One region of the Sporosarcina sp. FSL K6-6792 genome, then DNA from elsewhere that is predicted to be linked to it. Evidence: riboswitches for the same ligand, from Rfam matches in the RefSeq annotation. Region 1 holds a riboswitch; each other region holds the start of a gene.
The links. A riboswitch is a leader RNA that binds a small molecule or an ion and turns the genes downstream of it on or off. The one in region 1 is predicted to bind cyclic di-GMP.

Region 1 (3,764 bases):
CTATCAATAGTAAGTTGCTGCACCACGTTTAACACTTACTCACAAAATGTTTGGCATGCCTTAACTGCTGACGAATATACGGATCGTCCCATTGCTAGCACTCCACATCCAGTCCCCGGCGCGTCGTTCAATATCTTTCAGCACCTCGAACAGTAATCGGGTTAAAAGTTTGATTTTTTTATATGAGGTCATTCAGTTATCTACTTCGCTTTTTGGTCAGACTATGCGGACCCACTTATTGCACTAGCTTGTAAATTTGAAATAAATTCCTAAAAAAACACTTTTAGTTATAGTATCTATGGTACAATCTTTCCATAGGGGGGGATATCCATGAGATACATTCTAGGTGTTATTATTTCTATTCTTGTAATAGTTTTACTACTTAAACTAATAGGCGTACTATAAACAGTCACATTATCTTTAAACTAAAAGTCAGTGTTTTTTTCCAGGTTCTGCTTCTATATCGCTTAGGTGCCTGGGGAAAGAAATTGATTCCGTTATGATAATATCTAGTCCTCTTCTTAATTTACTGCATTCAATGGGTCTCCCGTTTCCTCGTACTGTGCGTTAAAGTAAAGAACTGTCAGCCTGCAAAAAGCCATTTGTGGTGCTTTCAAATTCCTGTAATAAATCCCTATCTGTGTGATCCTGCGTATTAGGCGCATTCATGAATTTCATAAATGCATATTCTTTAGTCCGTAGATTTGGTTCGCCTCGTCTGAAATTTCATCCACACTTTCCGCTGCAATGACTTCGATATACATTTCTGTTGCCTTTTTATAAGGAGTTGACTTCAAGTCGTTTTCCTCCACGTTCACCGCTACCAAGCCTTAATACTCGTTTTTATTACATTCGCAATAAAATTGTTTAATAAATTCCCATCACATCTGCTACATATTTTGGTCGAACTGCGCACTACATTTTGATGGCTTTCTTTGCAATTTCACTTTGCAAAAAAGAAAGAATCCTCAAGGAACATTGAATGTAATAAGCTAATAAAAAGCACAAAGAATATTAAGGTATAGCCAGTCATACATTTAATCAATGTTGTTGTTTGTAATAGATATCAAAGTATTACAAAGGGAGAATAGCTATGAGCGTTGAGTTTGTTTTACTGGCACCAACAGCTCTTCAAGTGTTTAAAGCAGGAGAGTCCAATCCCAAAAAAGTAAAGCGGATTGTTTATGGGCAAGCTACATCTGACGCAAATGGTATAGCCACACTTTATTTTACAGAAAACGGATTATCTACTGGCATTCCATTATTAACAACTATTGACTATGCTGTATCAAGCGTATATTCTACAAATTCTTCGATAAATGCAAGACCGAGAGTACAAATGCGAGAAAAGAATGTTGCTGCAAAATTTGTCTCTGCTAATGTTACAAATAATAGTAGTATAGTAGTACTAGGAATTAATGTATTAGGTTCAGAAAATCCAGTGAGTGGGATTCTTGTAGATTTCATGATTTTAGGTAGCTTTGATAGTTAAGTGAAAGCGTCAATAAGTTTGAAAAACGTGGATTAACAATGGTTGTTCGAAATTTCCAGGCAAAAATCTCAAGATGACTGTAATAAAGACTGCTGATTACTTGGTCTTTTCTTCTCGGACTGTGCATGTTGCCTATCCAACTATTTACTTACTAATCCTTTGTATTAGACTCTTTCATAAGATTGTTCTATCAAAGTATGGTAGCTTGTATATAGGCAAACTTATCGAAAGGTAAGGACGCAAAGCCAAGGACCTAATACAATTATTTGTTATGGCAGCCGGTTACCAAGTGTATTGCTTTCTATCACTTGTTAAAAAGGATGAGGATCATTTTCAATAAATCAGTAATGCTCGTAGATGATTCAAAATTCATGAGAAATCTATTAAGAAAGATTATCGTAAGTAACGGTTATTATGTCGTAGCTGAAGCTGGGAGTGGAGAAGATGCTGTGACTCTTTATAAATCACACTTCCCTAACATCGTTTTATTGGATATCACTTTACCAAATATGAACGGTGTCGCTACGCTAAAAGAAATTAAGAAAATAAACCCCAATGCTCGTGTTGTTATGTGCTCAGCCTTAGGGACTCAAGACTTAATAATTGAGGCTTTAGAAAATGGAGCCGCTGACTTTATCGTAAAGCCTTTTTTTGATGGACTTATTACCCAATTAAATAAAATCTATTGAAAAACATAGTACACTAACATAAAAGACCACGAAATTATGGTCTTTTTTTCATTTCATTTCAAATGTACAGTTCGTGTTAACGAAATCACTTCACCTGCCCATGCATCCAACCAATATAATAAACCCCTAACGAGAGTAACAAAGAAGAAATAATGAATGCTCAACCTTCAAACGAGGTCATCCTTTCTTATTTAAACTCCGTTTAACTAACACTGAATTGTTTGATATATTATAAATGAATACAAGATTCAATAAATGTCAATCTGGTATTATCAAAGATACAAGATTTAAAAGGCGACCTCTTTCGAAATGTCGCCTTTACTCCGTCTAATCTTCCGCAATCTGCACATCGATTATACCCTCTACTGGTCTGCGGTCTCTTCCGAAAGGACTATCAACTGTAATCCACATCGACTCAACATTTTTTCCTTTATGACACCCATGTAAAAACCACATTCCCTTTTTTGCGCAACTTCTATTTTGAATGTTTTCTAGCATTTCATTTCACACTCACAATATTATTCATGTTTATTCTTACGTTTTCAAAACCCATTTGGAAAGATAATTTACCTTGTTGGCCATCGACTTCTGTAACGATTCCTGTAACTGACTCATACCTCTTTTGAGCATATATCGTAACCTCTACCTCTATGTTAAATTCTTTTGATTCCCCTATTCTTTCGCCGATTTCAAGAAAATCAGTTTCTGTTAGTTTTGGTCCTGCTACAACCTTTGATTTTGGTGGTTTTGGAATTGCTGTCATTTTCATCATCCTTTCTGTTCCAGTCTTTTATTTCCGCTAGGTGTTCCCTAAACATCAGTGATATGGCCAATTCTTCAGCGCTCTGATTAATCACGTTGTAGCAACTCCCCATGTATCCTGACTTTCCACCATTGCAAAGTAAACAGATATCAACTCTTCCGTCCTGTTACGCAACCGTATATTCATGTAGCGTCTCTTATCCTCGTAGCCATTTTGGATAAATGCATACTCGGTGAACGTGCCATCTTTCCCTCTTTTAATCAACTTCATATTTTTTCTTCGTGCATAATTATTTGTTTCTTTTAATTCAGCTCGAACCGTATTTAACGTACTTTCAACGATATAGATATAAGGTCCTTTCAATTTGAACGAACTTGTTTCAATCACTTCTCGGTCTCTCTCCAAGATGCTTATAATCATCGGTAGGTAAATCATTTTCTCGAAATACGGTAAGGCGTCTCCTAGGATTAACGGCATTAGATCACCATGCTTTCTTTATGTACGACGGGAACAAGTGCGAGTTCATTATCAATCGTAAAAGTCCGCTTGAATTTGCGTAGAAAACAGTATGCACGGAACGATACCTCGCCGACCTGCAGTAAGTTGATTCTTCGCTTACTGATTGTTCCGCCCCTTGCGAGATACATCATATCTAAGGACTCGTTATACCCTGCAGACTTAATTAATTGGTTACGCACACTCATTCCCTCCTTTCGATCCAGTATATCGAACAATCGTTCTTATTGCAACTGGATTACAATAGTCATTAAATATTACCGATTATGATTTTATATGGTAATACTAGATATTTTGACAAACA
Region 2 (3,764 bases), 1.1 Mb from region 1:
AGAATTACTCTATCGTGGATTTCTTTAGATCAACGCGATTCCTATGTATGTGTTCAAGTATTGCTTGTACAAATTTTATATAATGTAGCATCTGTTACAAAGTGTTGTTGGAATGTCCATTTATAATTGTGTGCGTGTAAGAATAAGGGGAGGGACTTAATTTTCTGAAAACTATTAGAAACCATTGGGTAAATAATGTATAGTAAGCAGTATCCGTGATCGTAAGTGAAATCTGAAATCTATTTGCTTAACTATTGGAGTGACAAATCTTTGGTTGTTGTAGGTAACCCAAACGAAGGGAAAGAGGATATTTTATGAAAGACTCTAGAAAAGTTTTAATGAGTGATCCATTAGTATTCACAATTCTTGCACTGCCTTCCAGAGAGCCATTTATTGACCTTATTGGCTTCGATTCAGATATCGTTGTGGACCAATCTCTTTCAAACAGGAGTCAATACTTTTCATTCGTCCGACTTTCAATAGCGAAGAAACTATTCTTAGCTAAAAAGTATCTTCCGAAAGATATTCATTTTTTTATTAAAGAGGGGTATAGATCTTTAGATATTCAAGAGATAGCTTTTAAGCGTTCTTTGCAACGGGTAAAAGAAAAATTTCCAAATCAAGATTTATCATATTTAATTGCCGAGGCATCTAAATATGTAGCACCTCCTCATGTAGCTCCACATCCAACAGGTGGTGCAGTGGATTTAAGCCTAATTGATTCGAATGGTTTCGAATTGGATCTTGGTACGCCATTTGATGCTATACCACACGAGACTGACAACGCGACTTTTTTTGATGCAACAAATATCTCTGTAGAAGCCATTCAGAATCGTAAAATCTTGGCACACGCTCTTCGGTCCGTTGGCTTTGTTAATTATTTTACGGAATGGTGGCATTGGTCATACGGCGACAAATACTGGGCTGTAATGAATAACGTAGATCAAGCACTTTATAATCACGTTACGGATTCAGAGTTGTTGGATTTAGTGCAAGAGGTATAACTGGAACGAAAGAAAAGTTAGAAACCCGTATTATACGGATATTTGCATGCATGTATGTATAAAATTATTGAAATGTTCGTCGAGATAGTTATTTTATAGTGATAACTAGGTGGTTAATACAACAAATTGAAAGAAGGTAAAATGAATGGACCTAATTATCAAGAGAACCAAAGAAGTTGAAGCACGGCGACTTTTAGAAATACAAACAGAAGCTTTTTCAGAGGATTTAATAAGATATGAAGACCACGACACCAACCCAGTCAATGAACCTATTGAAAAATTACTTCGGAAAATTGAAATCTTCATACATTACACTATTTGGCTTGACGATGAGATTATTGGTGGTGCTGATATTCGTGATTTAAAAGAAAACAAGTACCGACTAAATAGAGTTTTTTTATCTTGCGAATATCAAAATAAAGGTCTTGGAAGCAAGATAATGAAACTAATTGAAAGCGAGTTTCCTACTGCTATTGAATGGAGTTTAGATACACCACATTTAAACACAAGAAATCATCATTTTTACGAGAAATTAGGATTCAAAAAAGTAAGACAGCATCAAATTACTAGCAAGCTTTTTTTAATTGACTATGTGAAAAAGATAGGAAGTAATTAATACTTTTACTTAACTCCCATGAAAATTAAACGCCAAATTTCACAAAATCAGCAACTCTAAAAGGAACTTAGCTCTTTTTAAAAAGTAAGAGTGTAGCTTCTAGTAGAAAAAAGGGCAAATAGATTTGATGAAACAGAATAAACAAATAGATAGGTCGAGCAAGCTATTCGCATTTTTATATAGCGTTTTCATAGCAGCACCTTTCTATAGCATATCAGGCATTTCTTCTTACCTGGAAGTATAAAAGTTGAAGTTGCCAGAAATGAGAATACTTTTGATATTGAAATTTCCAGCAATGCTATCCTTGAAAAGAATTTGATGTAACAATTTAAAACAGTGGAAAATAAATATGGTCGGGGGAGTAAAGGCACTATTTTTCTTTTTTTACCAATGACTATATACTAGTTTGGGTGTTTTGAAAGCAGGACATTAAGCGGTGTCATTATACTACTCTATGAATCTTTTGGTACTTCATATTGCCATCTATTAGACTATGTGGTATATTTTTTGATGGTTATAGGCAAACCTATTGAAAAGTAGGGACGCAAAGCTACAGGTCTAAAGTAATTATTACTATGACGGCTGAGCTGCTCAAGAAACGCTAGATAATAGTCTAGTTTTTTTATTTGCCTATTTCATTGTGAAATGGGCCTTTTTTCATGTGTAAAGAAAGATACAAAAATTGAAGAGGAGGAAATAATTATTATGCGTTTTTTTAAAAACATATCATTAAAGTATAAGCTTTTACTTACAGTTTCTATTATTGTTTTAGCACTTTTTACTGTTCTAACGACACAAAGTATTTCTCAATTGAACGGCCAGTTAGAAAATGACCTAGAACAAGAGTTAAAAAGTGTTGGCTTATTGACAGCCATGAACCTAGATTCCGAAGATATAGATGGTCTATTGAAAGTTCAAGGGGAAGACGATCCTGAATTTTTGAAAATGCAAAGTACCTTGGATGGCATAAGGGAAGAACAGGGAATCATGTTTTGGAGTTATATATGGGAGATGGAGGATAATGGCGTCACTCCTATCGGCTATACGGAAAATTTGAATGAAGCGTATGAAGCGGGGGAATTGTTTACTGATCTTGCTCCTGTTCATGTAGATACTGCTAAGCTTGCGATTAAAAATGATCAATCAGAGGTAACAAGCATCTTTGAGGACTCATTCGGATCATGGCGAACAGTTTTCAGCCCTCTTAAGGATGAAAGCGGAAATACAATTGCAGTGTTAGGAATTGATTATTCTGCGGATTATATTGATACCATCATTAAAAAAAGTGTTACAAAACAGATTATTATTGCAGTAATCGGAATTTCAATCTTATTAGTATTGCTGTATTTTACAATTGATCGGCTTCTATTACCACTTAAAAAAGTGGTCATTGTTGCAGACCAAGTGGCAAATGGAGAATTGAACGATGTTGATCTCCAGATTACAAATGATGAAGTTGGACAACTTTCACAATCGATAAAAACAATGGTTTCAAATTTGCAACATGTCATATTAAACATTAGAAATACATCTGATCACGTTGCATCATCAGCCAATCAGCTAACTATGAATGCGACAGAATCGTATATTAGTTCAACAAACGTTTCGAAAGAAATGAAGAATATCGCTCAAAACGCTGAAACTTCTTTGGTGATGACTGAAGAAACAGCAGCTGCAATGGAAGAAACAGCAGGTGGCATACAACAAATCGCTGATTCAGCCAATACTGCTTCTGAATCGTCTCTGACAGCCTCAATTGCTGCTGAACAAGGAAATAAGGTTGTCCAACAGGTGATTGATCAAATGCAATTAATTAATACATCTGTAGAACAAATAGAGGAAACTATTAATGGTTTACATGCTAATTCTAATAAGATTAGTGACATTGTGAACATTATTACTGCTATAGCAGAGCAAACAAATTTGTTAGCACTAAACGCTGCTATTGAAGCAGCCAGAGCTGGAGAGCATGGTAAAGGATTTGCTGTCGTTGCAGATGAAGTAAGGCGTTTAGCTGAACAATCATCTCAGTCGGCTAAAGAGATTTTCCAACTAATTCATATGATTCAAACGGATTCTAATGCCTCTGTAACCGTGATGGAAAAAGGAAAAGAAGACGTAAGAGTGGGAATGGATTATACGAA
Region 3 (3,764 bases), 3.3 Mb from region 1:
ATTCACTTGTACGGATTTGTTTTTGTTCTTCAGTGAATTTCGCCAATTCGTCTTCGGCACTTTGCTTAGCTTCTTGCAAAGCTATTTTCAACTCGCCCATAAGTTTGTCTTTTTCTACAGTAATTGCCCCGGATATTTCTTGTTCAGATACTGTCCTCTTGGCTCCAAACCAATTTATTAATGAACTTCCGGCATCCTCGCCAGCAAATGCATTATTCATGCCGCTTCCTAGACCTATCGTTAACAGGAGAGCCCCGAGTAAGAGGCCTATCTTTTTAAAACTGAAGTTACTTTTATACCTTTTGAATTTATTCGACATAGTTGCACCTCCATTTAAAACAATAAGGACCTCACTGGATGAGGTCCTTATTGAGCATTAGTACTTATTTATTAATGCCATCTACCAAATCTTGCATTGCCTTTTCAGCTTCAAGTTGAAGTCCTTTTACTGTGAAAGTAATAAGTTTTTCCTGTTCTTTAACTAAATCATTTTTCATTTTAGTGATTTTAGTGCGGAGGTCAGTAATTTTCGCGTCGATTAAACCTTTAATTTCAGTAACGGTTAAACCCGTTTCCTTATCTAATTTAGTTTGAAGATCTGCTTTCGCCGCATTAATTGCATCTTCCAAGTCTTTAACAGCTTGATTAGTTACGGCTTTTACGTCCGTTTTAACTTTTTCATTCGCGGCATTTCCCGCAGCTCCTGTGTATTCCCCTAAATCATTTTTCGCATATTGAAGGGCGTCATCACCAGCTTGATTAATTAAACCGTTAGCAAAATTGGATAAGCTATCAAATTGACCAGACAAATAAGTGTTGATATGTGCTTGTTCTTCTTTTATTGCATCAATATGTTCTCGGCTTAGTGTCTCAGTATTTTTGTTTGCTACACCTGCTTGGGCTACGCCCTTTGCATTAATACTGTTTGTAGCATCTGTTTTCAGGCCATTATATTCAACCGCCAATCCGTCAACTTTACCGCCAGCGTATGCTGCAACTTGTTCTGCTACATTTGTGGATGCCTTCCCAAATTGCCCGTCATACCAATTTTTGAGGTTTGTGCCTGCATCTGTTGCACCGAACGCTACTCCTGCACCTGTTACGAGTCCAAATACCATTGTTCCTGCGATTACTTTACCTTTTACTGTTTTGAACATTTAATTATCCCCTTTTATCATATTGGTTTGTATGAGTGCTTATTCGCTAAATACGTCCTCTACCATCTGATCGAATTCCTGATCAATTTGTGCTTCAATGTTCTGCTTGTCCACGTAATCATCGAAGTTTACGTTTTCAAGTTGGACAACCGTAGCGTTCAGACTATTTATCGTGTCAGCCTGATACTTTTCGATGCCAGACTCCGCTTCTTTCACCTTATCGTCGCGGAAACTTCCCAATGCATCATCAATGCTTTTTTTTGATTCTTTCACAAAAATATTGACCTCTTTCAAGACCAATATCATACCGGTTGCAGTAGCTGCACCCAACTTTTCGCTTTCTTTATGGAATGCATTCTTATACCATTCGGAAAGGTTCTGTCCTGGATTGCCACTTGCATAAATTGTTCCTGCGCCTACTAAGAGAGTAAACACCAGAAAAATCCCAAGAATTTTTTTCAACGTGAACACCTCTTTAGTATGTTTCATACTTCTTCATTCAAAAATCTCCTCCAATAACTTTTTCGGCTTGTTGCCGTTTTTGTAACTACTTTTAGTATAGGAGTATTCCTGTCTGGCATCCTCACTCTAAAGAGTAATTTTCTAATATCGATTGTCTACTTCGGTTTTCTACTTTAGTGGAGAGCCGGTGCACTTTTGTACCAGTTCACATCTACTTCGATGAACAGCTCTATCTTATAGAAGTAACCTTGTATATTGATTTACTGATGGGCAGTAAGTAACTGAAAAGTCTTAATTCGCTAAAATACAAGTTAATAACAAAAAAAAAGAACCTCTTCAACCGCAGGAGATGACGTCATATTCAATGTAATTTGGTTATACTGAACTATATAAAAGAATATAATTTACGGAAACTGTGAAATACATCCTCTATATGGGCACCTGGGATGTATGGAGTTATTGGTGCAACCGACCTAATTATACTTGGACATTATGTTCAAGTTGATTGGGTTTTTATTATGAAATGAGAGGGAGTGACAGTAATCAGAAAGATTCTGGCTGATATATTAGAAGGATACACTCAGAAAGCTTCTACTTTGGATTTGGTACAAGCATGCGCTAATAATAACCCCATCGAAACGAATGATACCTATCTAGATACATTGAAGCACGGTATATCGCTGTTCCACCTAATGGATAATTCAAGCCCTCAAATGATAATGAAAGAAATAATAGCATTTATCATCAAGCTTACACATAGTGATGAAGCATTCTTTTGGTTAACGGACGTAAATCATCAAAATAGCTACCTAGCATCTTCTACGAGTAATCCCCATATTGAAACTGGCCTAAAAAAAGAATGGAATACTATACGTCTGGAGAATGAACTGTTTGTCAGTAAAATTAACGAGGATTGGTACGGGATGAAAGTCATTAGAACCTCCACTACTATCGGAGTTATTGGCGTTAAGATTTCCGGTTCAAGTGAGGCTAGAGAAACATTACTCTTCAATCGCCCTTTTGAGTTCTTAGCCGAACTTAGTGAAATAATGCTCGAAAGAATTCATACAGATTCAATGAAGGAGCAAATGATTGTAAGTAAGGAACAAAATCGTATCTCCAATGAAATCCACGACAGTGTTTCGCAAAGATTGGTCGGTATTGTTTATTCTCTGCACAGTTTGCAAACAAAAAGTAGAGGTATGACTAGTACTGAATTGAATGATGAATATCAATTCCTTTCACAATCTGCCAACACTACATTAAAGGAACTACGGTCGACGATATACGGTCTCAACTCGACGAAGAATGACGAAAAATCTTTTCAAGTTTGGCTGCAAAACTATTTTGACGAGTACGCACGGTTAAGTGATATACGAATTGATTGTCAAATAACGGGTGATGAAGCTTTACTATCCAGCGAATTAAAACAAGCACTCTATAGAATTATTTGTGAAGCTTGCGGAAATGCCGTTCGCCACGGCCAGTGCACGGCTATTGAACTCAGATTATCTATACTGGACGAGAAAACTGTATTGGAAATTCATGATAATGGAATCGGAATTAATTCGCATATATCCGAAGGCCAGCAGGAAAAAGGAATCGGTCTTTTCAATATGAGACGTCTTGTCAGTACTTTGGCAGGAACGTTTTTGATAAGTGGATTACACGGGATAGGGACAGAAATACAAATCGAAATTCCAACCGCAAAAATACTTGAGAAGGTCCAGGTGATTGGCTAATGCAAATTGTTATTGTCGACGATCATCCATTAGTAAGAAAAGGATTAACATCTATCCTTACTATAGATGGAGCAATTGAAATCCTAGGTGAAGCAGCAAATAGAAAGGACGCGCTAACTCTATTCCATGACACTACACCTGATTTGGCGATAGTGGATCTTCGCTTAGCTAATGAATCCGGTTTGGAATTAATTACAGAAGCGAAACAACAAGGAATAACCTGTAAATTCGTTGTGCTAACTTCATCGACGGAAGAGCACGACTTTAAACAGGCAAAAGAAATAGGAGTCGATGGCTATATATTAAAAGAGGCATTACCTGAAGAACTGATCCATGCCCTCGGAGTTATCGGCAGAGGTAGAAAGTATTATGATCCAGGGGTGTTTGATTTGGTGATAAAATC

Region 2: linked by a shared signal. The riboswitch ahead of MKZ26_RS07465 (methyl-accepting chemotaxis protein) and the one ahead of MKZ26_RS02190 (response regulator) in region 1 are both predicted to bind cyclic di-GMP.
Region 3: linked by a shared signal. The riboswitch ahead of MKZ26_RS18430 (sensor histidine kinase) and the one ahead of MKZ26_RS02190 (response regulator) in region 1 are both predicted to bind cyclic di-GMP.

What each region holds. Positions count from the first base shown of each region.
Region 1 covers NZ_JBBOSA010000001.1:463,471-467,234, reverse strand. The annotation lists gene MKZ26_RS02200 (hypothetical protein) at 675-797, opposite strand; gene MKZ26_RS02195 (hypothetical protein) at 1,094-1,492, shown strand; cyclic di-GMP riboswitch class I at 1,697-1,782, shown strand; gene MKZ26_RS02190 (response regulator) at 1,813-2,181, shown strand; gene MKZ26_RS02185 (YolD-like family protein) at 2,681-2,944, opposite strand; gene MKZ26_RS02180 (hypothetical protein) at 3,035-3,421, opposite strand; gene MKZ26_RS02175 (transcriptional regulator) at 3,421-3,648, opposite strand.
Region 2 covers NZ_JBBOSA010000001.1:1,570,092-1,573,855, reverse strand. The annotation lists gene MKZ26_RS07475 (M15 family metallopeptidase) at 315-1,004, shown strand; gene MKZ26_RS07470 (GNAT family N-acetyltransferase) at 1,150-1,620, shown strand; cyclic di-GMP riboswitch class I at 2,130-2,215, shown strand; gene MKZ26_RS07465 (methyl-accepting chemotaxis protein) at 2,326-3,764, shown strand, end outside.
Region 3 covers NZ_JBBOSA010000001.1:3,801,286-3,805,049, reverse strand. The annotation lists gene MKZ26_RS18445 (hypothetical protein) at 1-319, opposite strand, end outside; gene MKZ26_RS18440 (hypothetical protein) at 384-1,157, opposite strand; gene MKZ26_RS18435 (hypothetical protein) at 1,197-1,619, opposite strand; cyclic di-GMP riboswitch class II at 2,019-2,100, shown strand; gene MKZ26_RS18430 (sensor histidine kinase) at 2,216-3,361, shown strand; gene MKZ26_RS18425 (response regulator transcription factor) at 3,361-3,764, shown strand, end outside.